DNA from 3 places in the Sporolactobacillus sp. KGMB 08714 genome. Region 1 is predicted to be linked to each of the others. Evidence: riboswitches for the same ligand, from Rfam matches in the RefSeq annotation. Region 1 holds a riboswitch; each other region holds the start of a gene.
The links. A riboswitch is a leader RNA that binds a small molecule or an ion and turns the genes downstream of it on or off. The one in region 1 is predicted to bind cyclic di-GMP.
Positions count from the first base shown of each region.

Region 1 (4,311 bases):
GCTTTGTTTCTGATTTGTCTTTCCGTTCAGCTGACCCTTCTGTTCAAACCGCTTTACTATTTCGACATTCAATACTTAAATATCCCCGTACAGTCGCATCTCAGCCGGGTAAGAATCGTTGAAAACTATAATTATATGATCGATTATCTGCTGAACCCGATGCCTCAGACTTTCCATCTGCCGTCACTCTCCTACTCGCAGCACGGGCGTATTCATTTTGAGGATGTAAAAAGAATTTTTACAGGGATCGATATTCTTCTGCTCGTTACAGGCATTGCCGGAGCCGCCGGCTTTTATTCCAACATTAGAAATAAAGACTTTCACTTTTTAAAAACGACAGCGGTTGCCCTGATCCTTTTTACGATCGTTCCGCTGACCGCTTTTTTCCTTGATTTCAACGATTCATTTATCCTCTTTCACAAACTGTTTTTCAGAAATAACTACTGGATTTTTAACGCGGCGACGGATCCGGTAATCACCATTCTGCCTGAATCCTTTTTCTTCCACGCAGCTATGATGGTTCTCGGGTTGATTCTCGCTGCCGTCCTTCTGCTCATGATCGCCTATAAAACACTGACCCGGAAAACACGCGGGTGATCGATGCTGCAGCGTACAGTACCCGCCGATCCGCGGCAGAATCATCGTTTCAAAAAAAAAAGAGCCCCAGGCGAGGGCTAAAAAAAGAGGCTTAAAATAAAAAGAGACATGATTTGCCTTATCAGGCTCTTTTAGCATAATCCGCTTTTCTTAAAAAATACTTAAAAAAAAGCAGCAAAAAAAGAGAAAGAGCGTTCAAATTTCTCAGAAATAAGAGGGGCGGCCGGACCTCCCGATGTTCGGACGGCGAATGGAAAAACATCTTGACGCTCCGAACCTTAAGCAAGCTTTTTTTAAAGAACACATTTCTTCCTGGGTGAATACCCTGTTCATGACAAAGGAGGAATGTGAAGATGAATGAAGAAGCCGGACAGTTTTATGATTATCGGGATGTAAACAGCAATTTGACCGGCAATTATCCGACAAACTATCCGATGGGAGAAAACACGGGCCATCATCATCCTCATGACCACAAACAGATAAAAGATTTGTGCGAAAAACACATTAATTATTATGTTATGGGCCATTTAAAAGACGGAAGAGTGATCGAAGGAATCATCCTCAGCGTCGATCATGAAGCAGTAACCATCCTGGTTGCCGAAAAAGACAATCACAAAAGGGAAGAGGAGGATACCAGACAGTTCGGGCGCTTTCCCGGATTCGCCCGTTTTTCTCCCTTTCGCGTTCCCTTTCCCCTTTTCGGGTTTCCATTCATTACACCTTTTTGGTTCCCGTTTTGGGTCTGAAAGAATTTATATTTGCCCGGAAAACCCGGGCTTTTTTTGTTATATTACACTTTCTGTACAGGCTTTCCGGGGATGTTCAGCAACCATGCGGCGGGATCATTGTATCCTTTCTCCGAAGGATGAGGCCGGGGCGGTTTGTCCGTCCCTGCAGGCTCCCCGGCATTGCCTCGTAACCATGCGGCAGATCCGTTTGTATCCTTTCTCCGAAGAATGAGACCGGGGCGGTTTGTCCATCTCTACAGGCTCCCCGGCATTGCCCCGCAACCGTGCGGCAGATCCGTTTGTATCCTTTCTCCGAAGAATGAGAACGGGGCGGTTTGTCCGTCCCTGCAATGCATAAAGAGCCATTCAGGCGGGCATTTTTGACTGTGCCGGCAGGAAGTTTCGGCATTCGGCGATGGTCCGGCCTCTCCTGTTATCATGAGCCGTATTTTCTTAGACAAATGGAGGCTGAATCGATCATCCGCCTGTAAATGGGCATTTAATCCGTTCCGCTTCCGTCCATCCGCTCATATACTGCATCAACATGTAAGAGAAGGAGGTGTCGCTAATGGGGGCTCCTGTTGCTGATGGATACGGATACGGCGGAGGTTACGGCAATGGATTCGCGCTGCTTATCGTTCTGTTTATTTTGTTAATTATTATCGGCGCTTCGTTCTGGTATTAATCCACGAACGCCGACAAATTCAAACCCATTTTCAGCCATTCACCTTCTTTTGGGCAAACAGGGCATCTCAGCATCGAAAAATCGATTGATGGGACGCCCTGTTCTATTTCATCAACATGGATCAATCAAAAATCCGCGCAATCAGCCGCTCCCTTCCTTCATCGCCGGATACCGTTTTTCAGTGCCATTCACCCGCATCCACGGATCTTTATCAGCCAGAAAATATATCGCTGTCCGGCCCGTTTTATGCGCTGCTTAGCGAAAACGGCCATTTTATATCAATCTTTTCTCATTCCTATAATTTCTGATAATTTCTGATGAAAATCAAAAATCCGACCGTCGGAAAGCCTGACGACGCTCCGGACATTGCAGGGAAAACAAAGTTCCTTGATATGTTCTTTTAAGCACTTTATCAATGTCCATTGTAAAAAGTGAACCTTCATTTTATTATAAACAAGTCATCACACGCTTCACTTACTTTATTCCAAGCATATTATCGGTATTGTTTCTTAACAAATTTGTAGGCAATTAGGCACATTTATCTAGGTCTTTAAGGTGCTAATATACCTATAGGGCAAATTTTACGAAAGTAAAAGACGCAAAGCCACGGACCTAAAGTAGTATTTTGCCAGGGCAGCCGGGCTGCCGGGAATTTTTCCTGCACAATCAACTGAATGCTCTTTTCTAATTTGCCTTACATTTAGAGAGAGGAAATTCAAGATTGAAAAAAACCGTTCTCATTGTCGATGACTCCCATTTTATGAGAAATTATTTAAAAAACATATTAAACAGCGACACTTTCCGTGTGATCGGTGAAGCCGCCAATGGCTGTGAAGCCGTTCGCCAATATATGAAAGTCCGTCCTGATGTTGTCTTAATGGATGTGACAATGCCGATCCTAACCGGAATTGAAGCCCTGAAGAAAATAATCGCATTCGACGCAAAAGCAAACGTTGTCATGTGTTCATCCATAGGAAGCCGCTTAGCGATCATACAAGCCATTAACATCGGCGCCAGAGATTTTATCGTTAAACCCTATCTTCACAATCTAAATAACGTTTTGGCAAATACGTTCAAATGAATAATTTTCATTCTGCGATAGCCCCATCCCCACGTGATTCTTCCGTCCTGCGGCGGGCTGCCAGCGTCCGCTTTCAGTGCGGTGAGAAGATGGAAGCCGCAGTGCGGTAAACATACCCTTCAGCAGCACTTAAAAAATCGGCAGGAAACAGTGCAAAGCCAACAGCTGCGTATATGCGTATCATCGAAACAGATTTCAGACCCGGCGCGTTCCGATGCCGGATCCTGCTTTTCAGCATGGCGGAATCGCAGCCGCCGATAGCATAGCTAATTTTAAGAGCAGATGAGCAGGGAGGATATGCCGCCCTGAATAGGCATAATAGTCATCAATAGTGTTTAAACAAAGCAGGTCAGACACCTATGGCGGCCGCCGATCATACAATAACTCTGTGTTAAAAATTCCGGAAATGGAGTCATGCTTATGGTAACGTCTTATATGGACTATACGTCCCCTGATGTCGAATACTTTTTCGACATTAATAGAAACAGACTTAATACACGTAACGCAGAGAATTTTATTAATCGTTTGGGCCGGGACAATCTTAACACGCTAGGCAACACATCGCTTCTTGACATTTATCTAAGCCGGGGACATGTGATTGAACCCCACTATCATCAAAATGCGTCGGAGCTTGTCTATTGCATCTCCGGATCGGCCATCGTGTCGTTGATTAATCCCTTTACCAATCAAGTCGCAAATATACCCATCGCTCCCGGTCAAGTTGCAAATATCCCGCAAGGCTGGTGGCACTGGGAAATTGCTTCGCAAAATAAAACCCATTTACTCGCTATTTTTGATGCTCCTTACCCGGAATATATATTCGGATCAGACCTTTTAACAAAGACCCCGATTGAAGTGCTCGCCCATACGTACTGCCTGGATCCTCATCTGCTTAAGCAGGCCCTGGCCCCTTTGCAGGGACCATCCATTGTTATCGGACCGACTGATGAATGTCTGCAGTCAAACATTTACGGCCCAAAAAAATCAAACTCACACCCGCTGCCGAAAGATCACAATATGCCGCAGAATCCATACGCTCAAGATTCAAGATACAGCTACTGAGCATTTTCCTTCTTCTGTGAACGGTCCACTTTCTCCCCCCACTTTGCCGGCTATCTCCGCAAGCGGTTTTTTTTCGTACATTTTATGATGCACCGTTTCCTTTTTTTGCATAGCATTTTTTTCGTTCAATAAACCAAAATAATTCCGGGGGTGAGAAT
Region 1 covers NZ_JAUUBW010000035.1:278-4,588, reverse strand. The annotation lists gene Q6A92_RS14990 (TIGR01906 family membrane protein) at 1-597, shown strand, start outside; gene Q6A92_RS14985 (hypothetical protein) at 951-1,343, shown strand; gene Q6A92_RS14980 (YjcZ family sporulation protein) at 1,894-2,010, shown strand; cyclic di-GMP riboswitch class I at 2,574-2,660, shown strand; gene Q6A92_RS14975 (response regulator) at 2,732-3,091, shown strand; gene Q6A92_RS14970 (cupin domain-containing protein) at 3,512-4,153, shown strand.

Region 2 (4,311 bases), on a different contig from region 1:
ATTGAGGAATATCAAATACAAGGCTGTATTGGGCAATCTGCCTGTACATACTGTCGATCATCGATGTCTGACTGACGGCCCAGGCGACATCCGTCGCATATTGATGCGCTGCGCTGCCCGCAACCAGGGCCGACGGATTCCAGCGCATTTTGTACAGCGTATCTTGCTGGTAGACCGAATTATAAATATAATATTTGGCGATCCAGGCCGCTCCGCCTTCGATTGCTTTCGCCGGCGTTGTCCATCCCTCGCTGTAAGCCATCGCTGCCCCGGCGTTTTCGGGATCCTGATCATAGGCACCGATCCCGAACATATTATAAACTTTGACTCCTTTATATACGATTCCGTTCGCCAGGTTGGACGTTCCGTTTCCTGTTTCAAGCATAGCGTGTGCAGCAAGATAGACCTCATTTACACCGTTTTTCTTTGCAGCATCGATAAATGTTGATCCATAACCGGACAAAATGCCCTTGCCGGATAAAATAAGATTCATATCCGAAAGGCTGATATTGGCCAATGAAGATAACTGCAGGAACTGAAAATAGCTCGGGGTTCCCTGTGCAAAATTCTTCGGATTAAGATAATAGGCAAGCTGAGACGACTGATTGACTTGCTGCTCTTCCTCCAGAGCCTGCGAGAATGAAATAGGATAATTCGTCGTTTTATAGGCATTATTTCCGGATTGTGTCGTTGTTGACGTTTCTTTTTTAACATAATCGCCGTAAACATAACCGTCATTTCCGCCATAGCTGACTTTAACCCATCCATTCGGTGCATCCGCCAGCCATTCAACTGTTGTTCCGGCCGGAATCACTTGATAAATTCCGTACGTCGTATCCGGCCCCTTGCGGAAATTGACGTCTGTCGTAATCAGGCCTTCTGTACTGCTGGATGTCGTCTGGGAAGTCCCGCCGGGAGCGGAGGGATCGGTCGAAGCCGATGAGCCGTCCTGTTTCTGTACGTAATCCCCGGACACATAGGCTGTCCCGTCTTTATAGATAATCTGAAGCCAGCTCCCGCTCGTCCCGACTACTTCCACTTCAGTCCCTTTGGACAGCGTGGCCAGTATCGTACTCCCGGTCGACGCCCCCGTCCTCACATTCAGAGCGTCCGTCGTCGTCCCCGTGTACAGCACTTTCGGCGTCGACGAAGAGCCCGAGCTCCCGGCCTTCTGCACATAGTCTGCGGATACGTACGCTGTCCCGCCTTTATAAACGATCTGCAGCCAGCTCCCGCTCGTCCCGACCACTTCTACCTCAGTCCCCTTGGACAGTGTGGCCAGCCTCGTACTGCTCGTCGATGCTCCTGTTCTCACATTCAGGTCGTCCGTCGTCGTCCCCGTGTACAGCACTTTCGCTGTCGAGGAGGAACTTGAACTCCCGGGCTTCTGCACATAGTCTGCAGATACGTACGCCGTCCCGTCCTTATAAACAATCTGCAGCCAGCTCCCGCTCGTCCCGACCACTTCTACCTTGGTCCCCTTGGACAGCGTGGCCAGCCTCGTACTGCTCGTCGATGCTCCTGTTCTCACATTCAGATCGTCCGTCGTCGTCCCCGTGTACAGCACTTTCGGCGTCGACGAAGAGCCCGAGCTCCCGGCCTTTTGTACGTAGTCCCCGGACACGTACGCCGTCCCGCCTTTATAAACGATCTGCAGCCAGCTCCCGCTCGTCCCGACTACTTCTACCTTGGTCCCCTTGGACAACGTGGCCAGCCTCGTACTGCTCGTCGATGCTCCTGTTCTCACATTCAGGTCATCCGTCGTCGTCCCCGTGTACAGCACTTTCGGCGTCGACGAAGAGCCCGAGCTCCCGGCCTTCTGCACATAGTCTGCGGATACGTACGCTGTCCCGCCTTTATAAACGATCTGCAGCCAGCTCCCGCTCGTCCCGACCACTTCTACCTCAGTCCCCTTGGACAGTGTGGCCAGCCTCGTACTGCTCGTCGATGCTCCTGTTCTCACATTCAGGTCATCCGTCGTCGTCCCCGTGTACAGCACTTTCGCTGTCGAGGAGGAACTTGAACTCCCGGGCTTCTGCACATAGTCTGCAGATACGTACGCCGTCCCGTCCTTATAAACAATCTGCAGCCAGCTCCCGCTCGTCCCGACCACTTCTACCTTGGTCCCCTTGGACAGCGTGGCCAGCCTCGTACTGCTCGTCGATGCTCCTGTTCTCACATTCAGGTCGTCCGTCGTCGTCCCCGTGTACAGCACTTTCGCTGTCGACGACGCCGAGGAAGTGCCGGCGTTTTTAACGTAGGCCGCAGATACGTAGGCTGATCCATTATTATATTTAATCTGCAGCCAGCCGTCCGCCGTTTTTCCGGTAACGGTCACCGTAGTGCCGCTCCGCAGAGTCGTCAGAATGGTCCCTGTCAGACTGGGCAGGAACCGGACGTTCAGGCTATCAGTGGTTGTGCCCTGATAAGCCGTAACGCTCTGTACTGCCTGTGACGGTGCCGCAGGCTGAGACACTTGTACAACATAAGCACTGTCAACGTACGCAACGCCGTTCTTGTATTGGATTTTCAGCCAATTGCCGTCCTCGCTTTTCCCCGCGATTCCGATGACATTAAATGTCTGTCCCTTATAGAACAGGCCGATCTTCGGCTGATCGGTCCCCGGCAGGCTGCGGACATTCAGATCATCCGTTGCCTGTCCTTCGTATGGCTGAAAAGATTCCTGAGCGGAAACCTGCGACGGTACTATACCGGCTGCTGCCGTCACCGCGGCCGCCGCTGCAAATGTGCCGATTACTGTCAAACCGCGATTTGGATTCAATGTGATCCACACCCCCACTGCAGCAAAAAATTAAAAATAGAATTTGTCATAATATGGAACTTGTTTTATAGGAAAAACTTAATAGATGAAATCCATTTCTATAGGACGAGGAGCATGCATAGTGCCGCTTTTCATCATCATTTATCAGGCCGGGCGGAATGATGCATGAAGATAGGCTGAAAAAGCAAAAAACGGAAATCCCCAAAAAGCAAAATAAAAACTCCCTCCATTTACGTTTCCGCTCAAACATGAGAAAAATACGGCAGTCCAGCCATCATAGCGAATCACGCCTTAGATCTGTGACTTTGCGCCACTGCTTTTCAGCAGCTTTGCCATTTAGAAAAGAGATTTGCAAACTAGCTGTATATTATTCAATATAAACCAGATTTTGGATGCCTGCAACATTACAGCCGTTTAAGCCCGCAACTTTCGAACCTTTATACGGCTTTTATACGTAAATAGGTCTCACTTTCATAGGAAATTATAAACACTGCTCATACTTATTATCGGATAACATTTAAAACATTTTAGACTTTCTTTAACAGCTTTTCATTTTTCCAATAAGGGCATTCTGCTCACTTGCAAAGGAAAATCCTTTATAAATCCGGGACAATTATCCCGCGTCTTGTTTCAGAGTTGGCCGGAACAGGCCCTGCTGAAAATGGCGACGCCGAGTCCGAAGAAGCAGCCGCCCGCCATAAAAAAATCGACGTCCAGCAAATTATAATCGCCGTTCGTCGATATTTTTTGATTTGAAACAAGTATTCCGTAAACTCCGTCTAAGCCGGGCAGGAGATTTCGATCACCCGGCCGGCTGCATGATGCCACTGACCATCGCGGATTAGCAGGAGGAATGATTTCCCAGATGCTGTCAAGGCCGGAACAGACATTCATCGGTTTCACTTAGTATAGGTGACCGCCTGACTTCCGAACTGTTCCCACGCCTCGACAAAATCTGATTTATCCGCCTTACTGCCGCCGCTGCTCATCTCGGGATCATTAAAATAGACATTATCTTTATCATAGCCCGTCACAAGAACCGAATGTTCCATAAAAGAGATGCGCATGTCTCCCTGCTGGGTGTGCCAGGTCTGCCAGTCTCCCTCAGGTACGGGCTGAAAATTTATGCTGACAATAACCCATACCGGAGTCCCTGAAGCAAGCCGCTGCTCAACCTGGTCCCATCCGTCTCCGCTTAGATCCATGACTCTTCCGCCCAGATATTGTCTTGCCAGATCCACTATCGGTCCGTGATAAACCGCCAATCCCGGGTCATCGGTATCACCATGATACATATTGCCGACAAAACCGATGTTCGGATTCCCCTGATAGCCTCCTGAAGAAAAAGGCACTTTTTTTACTTTCGCCGCAAGTGTCATCTTATCTACAGGAACGCCCGCCGAATTGAGAAGCATGGTCAGGCTTGTAATTTCGCAGCCATTCGGCAGTTCGGGTTTTTGACTGGTAAACGGTGCGGAAAGCTTCACTTCCTGCGGCAGAACATTCTTCGCCGCCGATTTAGCAGGAGT
Region 2 covers NZ_JAUUBW010000045.1:111,680-115,990, reverse strand. The annotation lists gene Q6A92_RS16770 (SH3 domain-containing protein) at 1-2,782, opposite strand, end outside; cyclic di-GMP riboswitch class I at 3,041-3,126, opposite strand; gene Q6A92_RS16765 (C39 family peptidase) at 3,682-4,311, opposite strand, start outside.
Region 2: linked by a shared signal. The riboswitch ahead of Q6A92_RS16770 (SH3 domain-containing protein) and the one ahead of Q6A92_RS14975 (response regulator) in region 1 are both predicted to bind cyclic di-GMP.

Region 3 (4,311 bases), on a different contig from region 1:
TGCAGGGAAGCGATGTTACATCCGCTGCCTCCGGGGCGCCGAGCGGCGATAATACCAGCGCAACGGCGATGGCCAATGTCATTGCTGCCAACTCTTATGACGTGGACGGCACAGGTTCATCTATGACTCTGAAAAACTATCTGGAGGGACTGATCGGCCAGATCGGTGTCAATGCCCAGGCGGCCGGCCAATTCATGGATAACACGCAGACCATGCTGCAGGCGGCGCAGAACCAGCAGCAGTCGGTCAGCGGCGTCTCTTTGGACGAAGAAATGACCAATCTGATCCAGTACCAGCAATCTTACAGCGCGGCGGCCAAAGTCGTGAATACTTTGAACACGATGCTTGATACATTGATTAACCAAATGGGGTGATAGAAAATGCGGATCACACAGGGCATGATGACGAACAATATTCTGCAGAATATGTCGATGGGCTATGGAAAACTGGCCGATTATCAAAATCAGCTTGCAACCGGTAAGAAAATTACCCGCCCGTCCCAGGATCCGGTTGTCGCTTCCATGGGGATTGCTTACCGGACGGATGTCAATCATATCACCCAGTATCAGAAGAACGTAACAACGGCTGACAAGTGGCTGCAAAGTTCGGACAGCGCTCTGTCCCAGGTCAACGATGTACTGGATACGATACGGGAGCTGACGAATCAGGCAAGCAATGATACCTATACGCCGGCGCAGCGCCAGACGATCGGCGACCAGATCAGCCAGCTGACTCAGCAGCTCGTGACGATCGGCAATACGCAGATCGGCGGCCAGTATATCTTCAGCGGGGAAGATTCCCAGAATCCGCTGCTCACCGAAGACAGCACTGGCGCAGTTTCGATCAATTCAACCGCTCTTGCCAATCCCAGTCTGTCGGTCAACGTGAACGACGGTGTTTCTATGCCGATAAACGTGAATCCGAATCAGGTTTTCACAAGCAGTTTATTCAGTGATCTGAGTGATTTAAAAAATGCGTTGAACGATCCGTCGTCTACCGGAGAGCAAATCGACGGTTTCCTTGATAAGATTGATACACATCTGAATGATGTGGCAAACGCTCAGGCGGATGTCGGTGCAAAGCAAAACCGTGTCGATACGATCAGCAGCCAGCTCGATGCGCAGAACACAATGGCGACTCAGATCATGGCGACGAATGAGGATGCCGATTATGCGTCGGTCATCGTCAATCTGAATCAGCAGCAGAATGTTTATAACGCTTCGCTGGCGGTCGGCGCCAGGATCATCCAGCAATCGCTTGTCGACTTTTTGAAATAATATTGAATGGATCCGGCGCAGAGGGAATGGCTCTGTCGGACATGATAAGGAGAAGGGATTAAGGCGGATCATGAAAATCTTTACTAAGTATTTCGGCGAACAGGAAGTCGATGCGTCGGAAATTGTGACGTTTCCGGCGGGACTGCCCGGATTTTCCGATGAAAAACGTTTTATCTTCCAGCCTTTCGGTGAGGTTTTCTCCATTCTGCAGTCTATAGATCGTACAGAGATCGCTTTTGTCACGACGTCTCCGTTCCTTTTCTTTGACCGATACAGTGTGGATCTTCCGGATCATTTTGTCCGGCAGCTTGCCGTGCAGTCGAAGAGCGATGTGGCTGTCCGTGTTATTGTCAGTGTTCAAAAGCCTTTCTCCGAGTCGACGGCGAATTTGAGAGCACCGGTCATCATTAATACCCGGGACAGGGTCGGCAAACAATATATTCCGGAACGGTCTTCTTATTCACTGAGGGAGCGGCTGATGCCGAAAGCGGACACCCCAAAGAAAGGGGTATGAGGGGCATGTTGATACTGACACGCAAAAAGGGAGAGTCGATCCGGATCGGAGACATGATCGAGATAAAAATCGTTGCCGTTGACGGCGATCAGGTCAAACTCGGCATCAATGCTCCGCGGGAGATTGAAATCCACCGCCAGGAGATCTACGAGGCGATACAGAAAGAAAACAGCCAGGCTGCGGCCGGACAATTGCCTGAAGATGTGCTTCAGGCAATGAAGGGGATGAAAAAGGAGAAAAAGGATACATAAAATATGCCGTGGGCAGAGAACGGCGTCTCAGTTGTTTGAACGCTCTTTGAAAAGATTGCACGGCTCCTTTCGGATGCCCGATGGATGCAGGTAGAGCCGGATGCTTTGCAGAGCCCTTTATCCCGGATCAATAAGCGGGCCGGTAACGCGGTTTTGAGCTGTTTTCTGCCTCTTTGTGCGGGCCGAAGCGGCAAAGCCCATTTTTGACGATTGACCGGGAGATGCTGTGCGGGAAGCATCTGTTATTAATGGAACTCGTCTTTGGGAAATTATTTGAAAAATCTGATATAAAGTGAACGGAAACGGATCATTATGCCTGAAACTCAACGGTAAATCTTTGAAAATAAAGAATCGACAGCCAGCGGCCCGAAAGGCGGACAAACCAGCAAAATAAAAATTGAAGCGTATTCTCCCTTTTTCCCGTTCCGGCAGTCGATGCGATCCTTGCCGTTCCTTTACCCCGCATTCGGATAAGCAAAATGATAGAATCCGTTTGTGGGGTTTCATTCTGCCAATCAGGGAAAAAACTGTACCATTGATCTTTTTAACGCTAAAAAGACCGCCGGATCTGACAAAATGCTTCTTATATCGGAACAAAAATGAAAAACAGGTTTGACAGAAAATACACCCGAATAGGTAAAAAAGCATTGGAATGAATAACCATTTATGATATAACAAGGTCGTATTCATGTTAACTTTTGAAAAAAGGCACCCTTGTCGAAAGATAAGGTCGCAAAGCCGCGGGCCTAAAGCGAGGTTCGAGATCGCCAAGGCGGCCGGGCTGCCGAAAAAGTTGAGGCTTGAGAGGCTCGTCAACGTTCGGAGCAGTTTTTTTTGTTAAGAACTATAAAATTTTTCAAAGACTGGGCCAGAGCGGCCGGGCAAATTAAATTATCTTTGGGCCGGCCGGCTCATGGCCTGGTGAGAGGAGATGAGCCAAGGTGCAGCAGGAAAGCGGTTTTATAAAAGATGAGTTGTTTGAGCATCATTTTCAGCCGATCGTTGATCTGACTGATTGCACGGTCAGAGCTCATGAGGCGCTTTTTCGATCCCAATTTTTCGCAAGCCCCGAACAGGCTTTTCAGTTGGCAGTAAAAAAAGAGCAGCTTTACGAATTAGATTCGCGGTCTGTTCGCAAAGCCGTTGATACGTACTTAAAAGCAGGTTACTTTGAGAAAGGGAAAAAATTATTTATCAATGTATACCCATCTACCGTACTTAATAAAAGTTTTTTTTCCTTAATCGATCATATTATTGATCGTTTTCCCGGTTTAAGTCAATCCATTATTTTAGAATTTGTGGAAAATGAGAGAATCAGAGACTTTAATAAAATAGAAAACGCCGTCAAAGAGTTGAAGAAGTACGGATTGGGAATGGCCATAGACGATTTCGGCAAGGGCATTGACGATATCAACAGAACGATCGAGCTTGATGCGGACTACATCAAACTCGACAGATATTTCACCTCTCATTTGTTTACATCAAAAAGGAAACAAGCCTATGTTAAGTTTCTTGTCCAATATTGTTCTCAATTCAAATTGAAACCGATCCTTGAAGGAATAGAAACAGCCTGTGATATTGACGTTGCGCGATCGCTCGGCATTCGCTATGCTCAGGGCTACGCCCTCGGGAAACCGCAGCCACTTACCGGTATATCGTGAGGTGCTGACCGATGATTGTTTACGCGGCTGTCGCAGGCTTTATCGCTGCAGAAATCATCATGACAGCCATCGTCTATCTGATATTCCGTGCCCATTATCAGGGAGTCGTCGAACATGAGAGAAAAATCATCGTCGGATTAAAAAGGCAGTCGGCTGCGGTGCATCGGTATGATCACTTGAGGGTCGACAAGGGCGAAAGGAGGAAACATCACAGAATCCTGCTGGATCATGAAGGGTGTACCGTCCGGATTGTTGATTTCGGAGATCGTTCCCTGCAGGCTCTGAATAATAAGACAATCCATGCCGAGCTTATCGATATCAGCCTTGGCGGCCTCAAGTTTGCCTGCAGGCTTAACTTCCCGATTGTCGAGGACGTGCTGATCAACATTTCATTTCAGGCGGAAGATAAAACGCCGATTTATCTGGTCGGTACCGTGGTCAGAAAAGAAATAAAACATGAACGGAGGGAGATCTTTTACGGCGTGCAGTTCCGCAGCCTGACGGCAAGGGAGGAAACGGCGATCCAGAATTTCATCAATCAGAAGGAACTGGCCAAAAAGAAGCTCGGCTTGATGAATCCAAGGTGATTCTGATCGCGAAACGAAAGG
Region 3 covers NZ_JAUUBW010000073.1:63,011-67,321, forward strand. The annotation lists gene flgK (flagellar hook-associated protein FlgK) at 1-374, shown strand, start outside; gene flgL (flagellar hook-associated protein FlgL) at 381-1,277, shown strand; gene fliW (flagellar assembly protein FliW) at 1,348-1,791, shown strand; gene csrA (carbon storage regulator CsrA) at 1,797-2,042, shown strand; cyclic di-GMP riboswitch class I at 2,740-2,831, shown strand; gene Q6A92_RS19070 (EAL domain-containing protein) at 2,984-3,703, shown strand; gene Q6A92_RS19075 (PilZ domain-containing protein) at 3,715-4,290, shown strand.
Region 3: linked by a shared signal. The riboswitch ahead of Q6A92_RS19070 (EAL domain-containing protein) and the one ahead of Q6A92_RS14975 (response regulator) in region 1 are both predicted to bind cyclic di-GMP.